DNA from 3 places in the Rhizobium sp. YJ-22 genome. Region 3 is predicted to be linked to each of the others. Evidence: riboswitches for the same ligand, from Rfam matches in the RefSeq annotation. Region 3 holds a riboswitch; each other region holds the start of a gene.
The links. Region 3 has a riboswitch for cobalamin ahead of fdhA (formaldehyde dehydrogenase, glutathione-independent). Riboswitches for the same ligand answer to the same signal wherever they lie in the genome.
Positions count from the first base shown of each region.

Region 1: another riboswitch for cobalamin. It lies ahead of P7F60_RS15575 (hypothetical protein); the one in region 3 lies ahead of fdhA (formaldehyde dehydrogenase, glutathione-independent).
Region 2: another riboswitch for cobalamin. It lies ahead of P7F60_RS16695 (DUF1636 domain-containing protein); the one in region 3 lies ahead of fdhA (formaldehyde dehydrogenase, glutathione-independent).

Region 1 is NZ_JARRIR010000006.1:126,980-130,250, reverse strand. Features, by position in the region: gene metH (methionine synthase) at 1-1,307, shown strand, start outside; cobalamin riboswitch at 1,370-1,580, shown strand; gene P7F60_RS15575 (hypothetical protein) at 1,707-1,961, shown strand; gene P7F60_RS15570 (hybrid-cluster NAD(P)-dependent oxidoreductase) at 2,020-3,105, opposite strand; gene P7F60_RS15565 (aromatic ring-hydroxylating dioxygenase subunit alpha) at 3,107-3,271, opposite strand, start outside.
Region 2 is NZ_JARRIR010000007.1:9,836-13,106, forward strand. Features, by position in the region: gene P7F60_RS16685 (ABC transporter substrate-binding protein) at 1-156, opposite strand, end outside; gene P7F60_RS16690 (ABC transporter ATP-binding protein) at 153-950, opposite strand; gene P7F60_RS16695 (DUF1636 domain-containing protein) at 947-1,303, opposite strand; cobalamin riboswitch at 1,399-1,610, opposite strand; gene zigA (zinc metallochaperone GTPase ZigA) at 1,701-2,906, opposite strand; gene P7F60_RS16705 (Fur family transcriptional regulator) at 2,978-3,271, opposite strand, start outside.
Region 3 is NZ_JARRIR010000012.1:67,309-70,579, forward strand. Features, by position in the region: cobalamin riboswitch at 113-316, opposite strand; gene fdhA (formaldehyde dehydrogenase, glutathione-independent) at 417-1,607, opposite strand; cobalamin riboswitch at 1,762-1,963, opposite strand; gene nrdF (class 1b ribonucleoside-diphosphate reductase subunit beta) at 2,043-3,032, opposite strand; gene nrdE (class 1b ribonucleoside-diphosphate reductase subunit alpha) at 3,047-3,271, opposite strand, start outside.

The DNA of each region.
Region 1 (3,271 bases), on a different contig from region 3:
TCGGCCTCTCCGGCCTGATCACCCCGTCGTTGGACGAGATGGTGCATGTGGCCTCCGAGATGGAGCGTCAGGGTTTCGATATCCCGTTGCTGATCGGCGGCGCCACCACCTCGCGCGTCCACACGGCGGTGAAAATTCATCCGCGCTACGAGGCGGGACAGGCGATCTACGTGACCGATGCCAGCCGCGCCGTCGGTGTCGTTTCCAGCCTGCTGAGCCCGGAGATGAAGCCCGGTTATATCGAGACGGTGAGGGCGGAATACCGCAAGGTCGCCGACGCCCATGCCCGCAGCGAGGCCGAAAAGCAGCGTCTGCCGATCGGCAAGGCGCGCGAAAACGCCTACAAGGCCGACTGGTCCGCCTATCGGCCGAAGAAGCCATCCTTCCTCGGCACCCGCGTCTGGCAGGATTGGGATCTGGCCGAACTCGCCCGCTACATCGACTGGACTCCTTTCTTCCAGACTTGGGAGTTGAAGGGCGTCTATCCGAAAATCCTCGAGGACGAGAAGCAGGGCGAGGCCGCCCGCCAGCTCTTTGCCGATGCGCAGGCGATGCTGGAAAAAATCATCGCCGAGAAATGGTTCATGCCGAAGGCGGTTGTCGGTTTCTGGCCGGCGAGCGCGGTGGGGGATGACATCCGCCTGTTCACCGACGAGGCGCGCGATGGCGAACTCGCGACGTTCTTCACGTTGCGCCAGCAGCTTTCCAAGCGCGACGGCCGGCCCAATGTGGCGCTCTCGGATTTCGTCGCGCCGCTGGAAAGCGGCAAGCGGGATTATCTCGGCGGCTTCGTGGTCACCGCCGGCATCGGTGAAATCGCCATTGCCGAGCGTTTCGAGCGGGCAAACGACGATTATTCCTCAATCCTCGTCAAGGCGCTGGCCGATCGTTTCGCCGAAGCATTCGCCGAGCGCATGCATGAATATGTGCGCCGCGAACTCTGGGGGTACGCGCCCGACGAGACCTTCGGCCCGACCGACCTGATCGGCGAGCCCTATGCCGGCATCCGCCCCGCGCCCGGTTACCCGGCCCAGCCGGATCATACCGAAAAGACGACGCTGTTTCGCCTGCTCGACGCGGAAAAGGAAATCGGCGTGACCTTGACCGAGAGCTATGCCATGTGGCCCGGCTCTTCCGTCTCTGGCCTCTATATCGCCTCGCCCGAAAGCTATTATTTCGGCGTCGCCAAGGTGGAGCGCGATCAGGTCGAGGATTATGCCCGGCGCAAGGACATGGCGGTTTCCGAGGTCGAGCGCTGGCTCGGCCCGGTGCTCAACTACGTGCCGCGATCGGAAGCGGCCGCCTGAAAAAGCGGTGATTTCCCTCAGGCGCCGCCACGAATCGGGTTGTGCGGGGCGGCGGGCTGTGGTCATATCTGCCTGTCCGAGGTGCCGGCCGTTTCGAAAGAATCGGTCGGAGAATTGGGAAGCCGGTTTGAAGCCGGCGCTGCCCCCGCAACGGTAGCAGAGCGAAACGGGTGACGAGAACCACTGGGCCGGACGGCCTGGGAAGGTGTCGCCCGATCCGGAAAACCGGATGGCTCTGGAGCCCGGAAACCAGCCACGGATCGATGAACTCGACTGATCGCGGTGGGCGATCAAGAGGCGTTCCGGGCTGGCCGCGGCGGCGTCATGACGCTTGCGGCACCATCTCCGGCGTTTCCCTCGATCCACCATGCCCAGTCCTTGCAGCCACGAGGACCGACCATGGAATTCTACCTTTCTGCCGCTGCCGCCGATATGGCCGGGCGTCTGCCGTCCCCCGAGGACGTGTTTTTCGCCTGGATGCTGAACCTGCCCGCCGGCGCAGACCTGCCGCGGGCGGCGCGCGCCGAGATCGCCCGCATCGACGGCGCCGGCCGCGATTGCTCCAGGCTTCTGCATCTGCGCCGCCTGTTCCAGCAGGTCACCGCCGGCTCGCTGCAACCGGCCATGCGCCGCCAGCGCCGTATCCGCCACTGAAACGCGAAAGGGCTCCCGGCTTGGCGGCCGGAAGCCCTTGTTTCGAGAGGACGTGGTTTCAGGCCTCGATCTCGATTTCGCCCTTAGGGCGGGAGCAGCAGGCGAGGATATAGCCCTCGTCGATTTCCTCGTCGAGGATGCCGCCATTGTGTTCCATCTCGACGTCGCCAGCGAGTTTCATCACCTTGCATGTGCCGCACAGCCCGGATTCGCAGGCCGCGCCGATGCGCACGCCGCTGGCGCGCGCCGCCTGCAGCACGGTGTGGCCGGGCTCGCACAGGCCGGTCTTGCCGGACATCGTAAAGATGACCTTGGTTGCTTTCGCGCCGTCGGAGTGATCGGCGACCACCACCGGCAGTTCCGGCGCACGCGGCTGGAAGGCCTCTTCATGATAATTCGCCATGTCGAAACCGGCACCCGACAGGGTGTCGCGCACCGTCGCCATAAACGGCTCCGGCCCGCAGCAGAACACGGTGCGCTCCAGGAAATCATGGGCGAGCAGGGCGATCTTGGCCTTGTCGATGCGGCCGCGCAAACCGGCCCAGAGCTGGCCGCGGCCGATCTCCTCGATGATGAAGCCGAGCGTGAAATTCGCCATCTCGCGGGCGCGCGCCTCCAACTCCCAGCGGAAGATGATGTCGTCGGGCGAGCGGGCGCAATGGATGAAGGTGATGTCGCTATCCGGTGTGCGGTCGCTCATGTCACGCGTCATCGACATCATCGGGGTGATGCCGGAGCCGGCCGAGATGAACAGGTATTTCCGGCCGGGATGCCTGGCATAGGAAAAATCCCCGAGCGGACCGATCGCCTTGAGCCGCATGCCGGGGCGCAGGTTGTCGAACATCCAGCGCGTGCCGATCGAGCCCGCCTGCGCCTTGACGGTGACCGCCACCGTATAAGGCCGCGACGGGCTCGACGACAGTGTATAGGTGCGCATCACCGGCTCCGGGGTCGCGGGAATTTCCAGCGTCACGAACTGGCCGGGCAGATAGCGGAACCAGTGGCCGGGATTATCCGGCCGAAAGGTGAAGGTCATCACGTCGGGGGCTTCCGGCGTGACGGCGACGCATTCGAGGCGATGCTCCCGGTCGGACCACGGACGCATCTCGTCGACATGGCGATAGGCGGGCGAGGCGGCGCTCATCTCAGGCCACCGCCGACAGCGGCATCGGTTCGCCCTTGAGGCGGCCGGTCATGAAATTCGCATACCATTCGACGAACTGCATGACGCCGCCCTCGTGCTCGACCGAATAAGGGCCGGGCTCATAGACGGGCGAGCGGATGCCGAAGGCATTTTCCTCGACAATGGC
Region 2 (3,271 bases), on a different contig from region 3:
GAAGGCCATCTTGGCCATGTTGATATCGTGGATCACCGCCCGCTTCGGCGCGGCGTCGAAGGTCAGCGGCGTGCCGCAACTGTCGACCGTGACGGGAAAGGCCAAGGCGGCGGAGGCCGCCAGCGACAGAAGGGAAGCGAGGATCAGGCGTTTCATGGAGAGGCTCCGGTGCTGCGGGTGAAGGGGATATCGAAGACGGTAAGCTGGCGGTCCTCATGCGGGTGGGGCAGGCGCAGGAGGTCGATGCCGAAGACGTCGCGCACGACATGCCGGTCGAGCGTTTCCTCCGCCGGCCCGCAGGCGACGAGCGTGCCCTGCCTCAGCACGGCGATCCGCGTGGCGAAGCCGGGGACGAGATGAAGGTCGTGCAGGACCGCGACGATGGTGAGGCCGAGATCGGCCACCAGCGCGAGAAGCGCGCCGCGGGCGCGGGGATCGAGATGGTTGGTCGGTTCGTCGAGGAAGAGGATGCGGGGTTCCTGGGCAAGCGCCCGGGCGATCTGCGCCCGCTGACGCTCGCCACCCGAAAGCGAACCCATCTCCCGCCCGGCGAGGGATTGCAGCTCCGTCCGCTCGAGCGCGTCCAGGATGATCGCGGCGTCCGCCGCGCCCGGCCGGCGCGCCATGTGGGGAATGCGGCCGAGCGCCACGTAGTCACGCACGCAGATGCGCCGGTCCGGCTGGTCCGTCTGGCCGACCATGGCGACGAAGCGTGCGCGCTCGACGGGCCGCATCGCCGCCAGCGACGCGCCGAAGAGATGCACCGTGCCGGCGGTCGGTTGCAGCGTGCCGGCCAGCAGGCGCAGCAGCGTGGTCTTTCCGGCGCCGTTCGGCCCGATGATGGCAAGGCGGTCGCCCGGTTCGGCGTCGAGCGAGACATGATCGAGAAGCCGGTCGCCGGAGCGGGTCTCATAGACGAGCCCCTGGCCGGAAAGGATGCCGCGGCTCATCGGGCGAGTCCCCCGATATGCGGGATGTGGGCAAGCGTCTTGCCGCGCAGGCCGGCTGGCCGTTGACCCTCGTTGCACCAGCCGTCCGCAAGGTCGCGGTACTGGCGGCCGAAGGCGAGCAGGGCCTCCAAATCTCGGGCCGGGTCGATGTCGCCGAAGAGGAACGACGCCTTGGCGGGGGCCGTGAAGGCGACGGCGAGCGGCCGCCCGCAACCCGCAAGGCAGGCCACGGCGTCGACGCGAAAACCGCCGGCGGCCGTATGGTGCGCAAGACGGGCGACAAGGTCGGGCGCAGCGGCGCCCGCGTGGCAGCGGCTGCAGACGACAATGGCATAGGCGGGCGTTTCGGTCATGTCATCCTTCGGCGAGCGGGCACTGGTGAAGGATGATCGGCCATCGCGCAAAGAGGCGCGAAGGCGTCACAACGCTTCCCGGTACACCCCGTCCGGTTGCTGTGGCGAATGACGGCAGGTCTCCTGGCTCACGGGTCGAAGGGCTTGCCGGCCTTCCCGGTCCGTGGACCAGTGGCATGGATGACAAGCCCTCACCGCTTACAGTTGCGGGGGCAGCCACGGTTTCGGCCCCGTTCGGGTCATCCTCACCGTGTTCCCTATTAATCCCTCCGGCTTTGCCTCGGGAACCGTCCGCCCCAGATAGGAGCCGATCCGACAGGCTGTCAAGCACGAGCCGTGCGTTCAGTGACGATCCCGCACCCTGCTCCACCGCCGATCAGTCCGATTGTACCGGCATTCAGGCTGCCTTTCTGTCCCAGCTTGCGAACGGGTCGGGCAGATTGCGCCAGAGATCCGGTCTGAACGTCTGGGCGTCCAGCAGGCAGGCGTCCAGTTCGGCCCGGATTTCCCTCTCGTCCATCGGATCGGCGCCGATGAACACGATCTCCTGCCGCCGATCACCCCAGACCGGATCGAGATAGGGTTTCATCATGTTCAGGAAGGCGGGATCGCGGGGCCATTGCTCCTTCGGCACGGAGGACCACCACAGGCCCATCTTGCCGGTGCGCACGAAAGCACCGGCCTGGCTGATCTCCCCGACATGGTGCGGCCGTGTCGCCAGCCAGAAGAAGCCCTTTGCGCGCACCACGCCCGGCCAGGGCCGGTCGATGAATGTCTGGAAACGCACCGGGTCGAAGGGGCGCTTCGCACGATAGACAAAGGACCGGATGCCGTATTCCTCGGTTTCGGGCACATGGTCCTTGAAGCCATGCAACTCCTTGAACCAGAGGGGATGCTGTTCGGCCTTGTCGAAATCGAAGCGGCCGGTGCCGAGCACATCCTTTAGATCGACTTTCCCGAAATCGACCTCGATGAGCCTGGCATCGGGATTGAGGGAGGCGATGATCTTGCGCGCGGCGTCCCGCTGTTCAGGCGTCGCCACGCCGATCTTGTTCAGCACCACGACATCGGCGAACTCGATCTGCTCGACCAGAAGATCGACGAGGGTCCGTTCGTCGCCGTCTCCCGCCGTCTCGCCGCGATCGGCAAGGAAGTCCGTCGAGCTGTAGTCCCTGAGAAGATTGGCGGCGTCGACCACGGTGACCATGGTGTCGAGCTTGGCGACGTCGGAGAGGCTGCGGCCGTTCTCATCCCGGAAATCGAAGGTCGCGGCGACGGGAAGCGGCTCGGCGATGCCGGTCGATTCGATCAGCAGATAGTCGAAGCGGTCCTGCTCGGCGAGCGCGCGCACCTCCGTCAGCAGGTCGTCGCGCAATGTGCAACAGATGCAGCCGTTCGTCATTTCGACGAGTTGCTCCTGCGTTCGAGAGAGGTTGGCGCCGCCGTCGCGGACGAGCGCGGCATCGATGTTGACCTCGCTCATGTCGTTGACGATGAGCGCAACCCGCATGCCCTCGCGATTGGCAAGGATATGGTTGAGCAGCGTGGTCTTGCCGGCTCCGAGAAAGCCGGAGAGGACCGTGACGGGAAGTTTCTTGGCCATTCGATACCTTTCTTAATGATATAACGTAACAGAATCCATGTAGAGAGAGCCTTGCTTCGGCGGGATAGCAGTTAACGGCAGTCAGCGCACAGGCCGTGGACCTCGATCGCGCTCGCCCTGATCTTGAAGCCGCTGCTGCGTGCGTGCTGTATCAGCGCGCTCTCGACTTTCTCGTCGTGGAACTCGTTGACCTTCCCGCAGCTCTCGCAAATCTCGAAGGCGGTGATCCTGGGGTGGATTTGCCCATGCCGGGAATGACAGCAGACGACGAAGGCGTTCATGCTTTCAAGGCGATGAACCCGGCCCGCCTCAAGAAGTTTCTCCAGGGCGCGATAGACCTGAAGCGGCGCTTTCAACCCATGTCC
Region 3 (3,271 bases):
GCGCGTATCGGAAAACGGAAAGCGACGCTTCCCCCCGCCGTCACGCGACCCGGCAACATTTCGACAATGTCACCGCTACGGACGGCCGCGCCCGGACACACCCCGTATCCTGGCATGGGTGACCGGGACAGGCAGGTCTCCTGACTTCCGCGTTATCGCTCTCCCCGCCTTCCCGCGCCGGGCGCAGTGGCATCATGGGGCAAGCTCTGCGGTTACAGTTGCGGGGGCAGTCGCGGCATCGGTCCCTGCTGGAGAGACCTCACCGCATTCCCTTTTCATCCGTCATATCGACGGAACCTGTTCCGTATCTCAAGACTATTTGACAATCGGCGGTGAGGTCAAGCATGACGCACAACCTCCCGCCGCAATGTGCCGCCGGCCGCAAGCGTCTTGCGGCCGGCGCTTGCAAGACAGGATCAGGCGGCCTTCAGCAGGTCGCCATGCGGGTCGAGGACGAACTTGGTCGCAGCACCCTGGTCGAAGCTTTCATAACCCTGCGCCGCATCCTCCAGCGAAATGATCCTGGCATTGACGATGTCGGCGATCGGCAGGCGGTCATGGAGGATCGCCTGCATGAGCTGCCGGTTGTATTTCAGAACCGGCGTCTGGCCGGTATGGAAGGATTGCGCCTTCGCCCAGCCGAGACCGAAGCGCAGCGACAGGCTGCCATGCCTGGCCGCATCGTCGACGGCGCCCGGATCCTCGGTGACGTAGAGACCGGGGATGCCGATCGAGCCGGCGGCCCGGGTGATCTCCATCATCTGGTTGAGCACGATGGCCGGCTGCTCGCCGCCGGCATGGCCGCGCGCCTCGAAGCCGACCGCGTCGATGGCGCTGTCGACCTCGTTGGTGCCGACGACCTCGGCGATCATGTCGCCCAGCCGGTCGCTCTTCGACAGATCGATCGGCTCGAAGCCGACATTCGCGGCATGGGCGAGGCGATCCGTGTTGAAATCGCCGATCATCACCACGGCGGCGCCGAGGATGCGCGCGGAGGCGGCCGCCGCCAGACCGACCGGCCCGGCGCCGGCGACATAGACGGTCGAACCAACCCCGACTCCGGCCTTGACCGCGCCGTGGAAGCCGGTCGGCAGGATGTCGGAGAGCATGGTGAGATCGCGGATCTTGGCCATGGCCTTGTCGCGATCGGGGAATTTCAAGAGGTTGAAATCGGCATAGGGAATGGTGACGTAGCGCGCCTGCCCGCCGATCCAGCCACCCATGTCGACATAACCATAGGCGCCGCCGGCGCGCGACGGGTTCACGGTCAGGCAGACGCCGGTATCCTGCGACTTGCAGCAGCGGCAGCGCCCGCAGGCGACGTTGAACGGCACCGAGACGATGTCGCCGATCTCCAGCATCTCGACGTCGATGCCCTTCTCGATGACCTCGCCGGTGATTTCGTGGCCAAGCACCAGGCCTGGCATCGCGGTGGTGCGGCCGCGTACCATATGCTGGTCGGAACCGCAGATATTGGTGGAAATCACCTTGAGAATGACGCCGTGCTCGATGCGGCGGCCATCCGGCGCCTCCAGCTTCGGATCGTCGATGTCGCGAACCTCGACCTTGCCGGGGCGCATGTAGACGACGCCTCTGTTGCTGCTCATGCTCATCTCCTCTGGGTTGCCGCCGCTCCTCAACGGACGGATCTGTCAACGCACGCGCCGATGGCGCGCATCGGATGACCGGGGAAAGGAGACGAGACGGGAAAGACGGCCGAGCGAGGGCCGTCATTCGCCTCTCGATCGCCCTCCGCAACCGGCCAGGTCTGCTGTCCGAGGCTGGTTTCCGGGCTTCGGACTATCCCTTGAGGGATGCTCCCGACGCCTTCCCGGTAAAAACCAGTGGCATCCGTCGAGAGCCTTATCCGTAACCGTTGCGGGGGCAGCACCGGCTTTGAACCGGTTTCCCAATTATCCGCTTCGACAGGCGTCGAAGCAGCACCTTGAACAGTGCTAAAAAAACACGATCCGCCGAAGCGTCCGCTTGAGAATGCGACATGCACCCGCCACGCCACGACATCGGGACTGGCGTCGCCGGCCTCAGAAATCCCAGTCCTCGTCCTCGGTCGCCACCGCCTTGCCGATCACATAGGAGGAGCCGGAACCGGAGAAGAAGTCGTGGTTCTCGTCGGCGTTCGGCGAGAGGGCGGAAAGGATGGCGGGGTTGACCTTGCAGGCCTCGGGCGGGAACAGCGCCTCATAGCCGAGGTTCATCAGCGCCTTGTTGGCGTTGTAATGCAGGAATTTCTTCACATCCTCGGTCAGTCCGACGCCGTCATAGAGGGCTTCGGTGTACTTCGCCTCGTTGTCGTAAAGCTCGAACAGCAGGTCGAAGGCGAAATCCTTGATGTCCTGGCGCTCCGCCGCCGACACGCGCTCCAGGGCGCGCTGGAACTTGTAGCCGATATAATAGCCGTGCACGGCCTCGTCGCGGATGATGAGGCGGATGAGGTCGGCGGTGTTGGTCAGCTTCGCCCGGCTCGACCAGTACATCGGCAGGTAGAAGCCGGAATAGAACAGGAAGCTTTCGAGGAAGACGGAAGCGACCTTCGTCTTCAACGGATCGCCGGAGCCGTATTGCCCCATGATCAGCGCCGACTTTCGCTGCAGGAACTCGTTTTCCTCCGACCAGCGATAGGCGTCGTCGACATCGGGCGTCAGGCACAGCGTCGAGAAGATCGAGGAATAGGAGCGTGCATGCACCGCCTCCATGAAGGCGACGTTGGACAGCACCGCCTCCTCATGCGGGGTTATGGCATCCTCCATCAGTTTCACGGCGCCGACGCCGTTCTGGATCGTATCCAGCAGCGTCAGCCCGGTGAAGACGCGGATGGTGAGCTGCTGCTCGGCTGGCTTCAGCGTCGCCCAGGAGGGAATGTCGTTGGAGAGCGGCACCTTTTCCGGCAGCCAGAAATTGCCGGTCAGGCGGTTCCAGACTTCGAGATCCTTGTCGTCCTCGATTCGGTTCCAGTTGATGGCGCTGACGGCGGACGCCGCCTTGGGGGCCTTGGTCTTCACTTGGATGTTCATGGTTATCCCCGAAATCACAGCGCGCAGGAGACGCAGCCCTGCACTTCCGTGCCGGACAGCGCCATCTGGCGCAGGCGGATGTAATAGATGGTCTTGATGCCCTTCTTCCAGGCGTAGATCTGCGCCCGGTTGATGTCACGCGTCGTCGCCGTGTCGCGAAAGAACAGCGTCAGCGACAGGCCCTGATCGACATGCTGCGTCGCCGCCGCATAGGTGTCGATGATCTTTTCCGGGCCGAT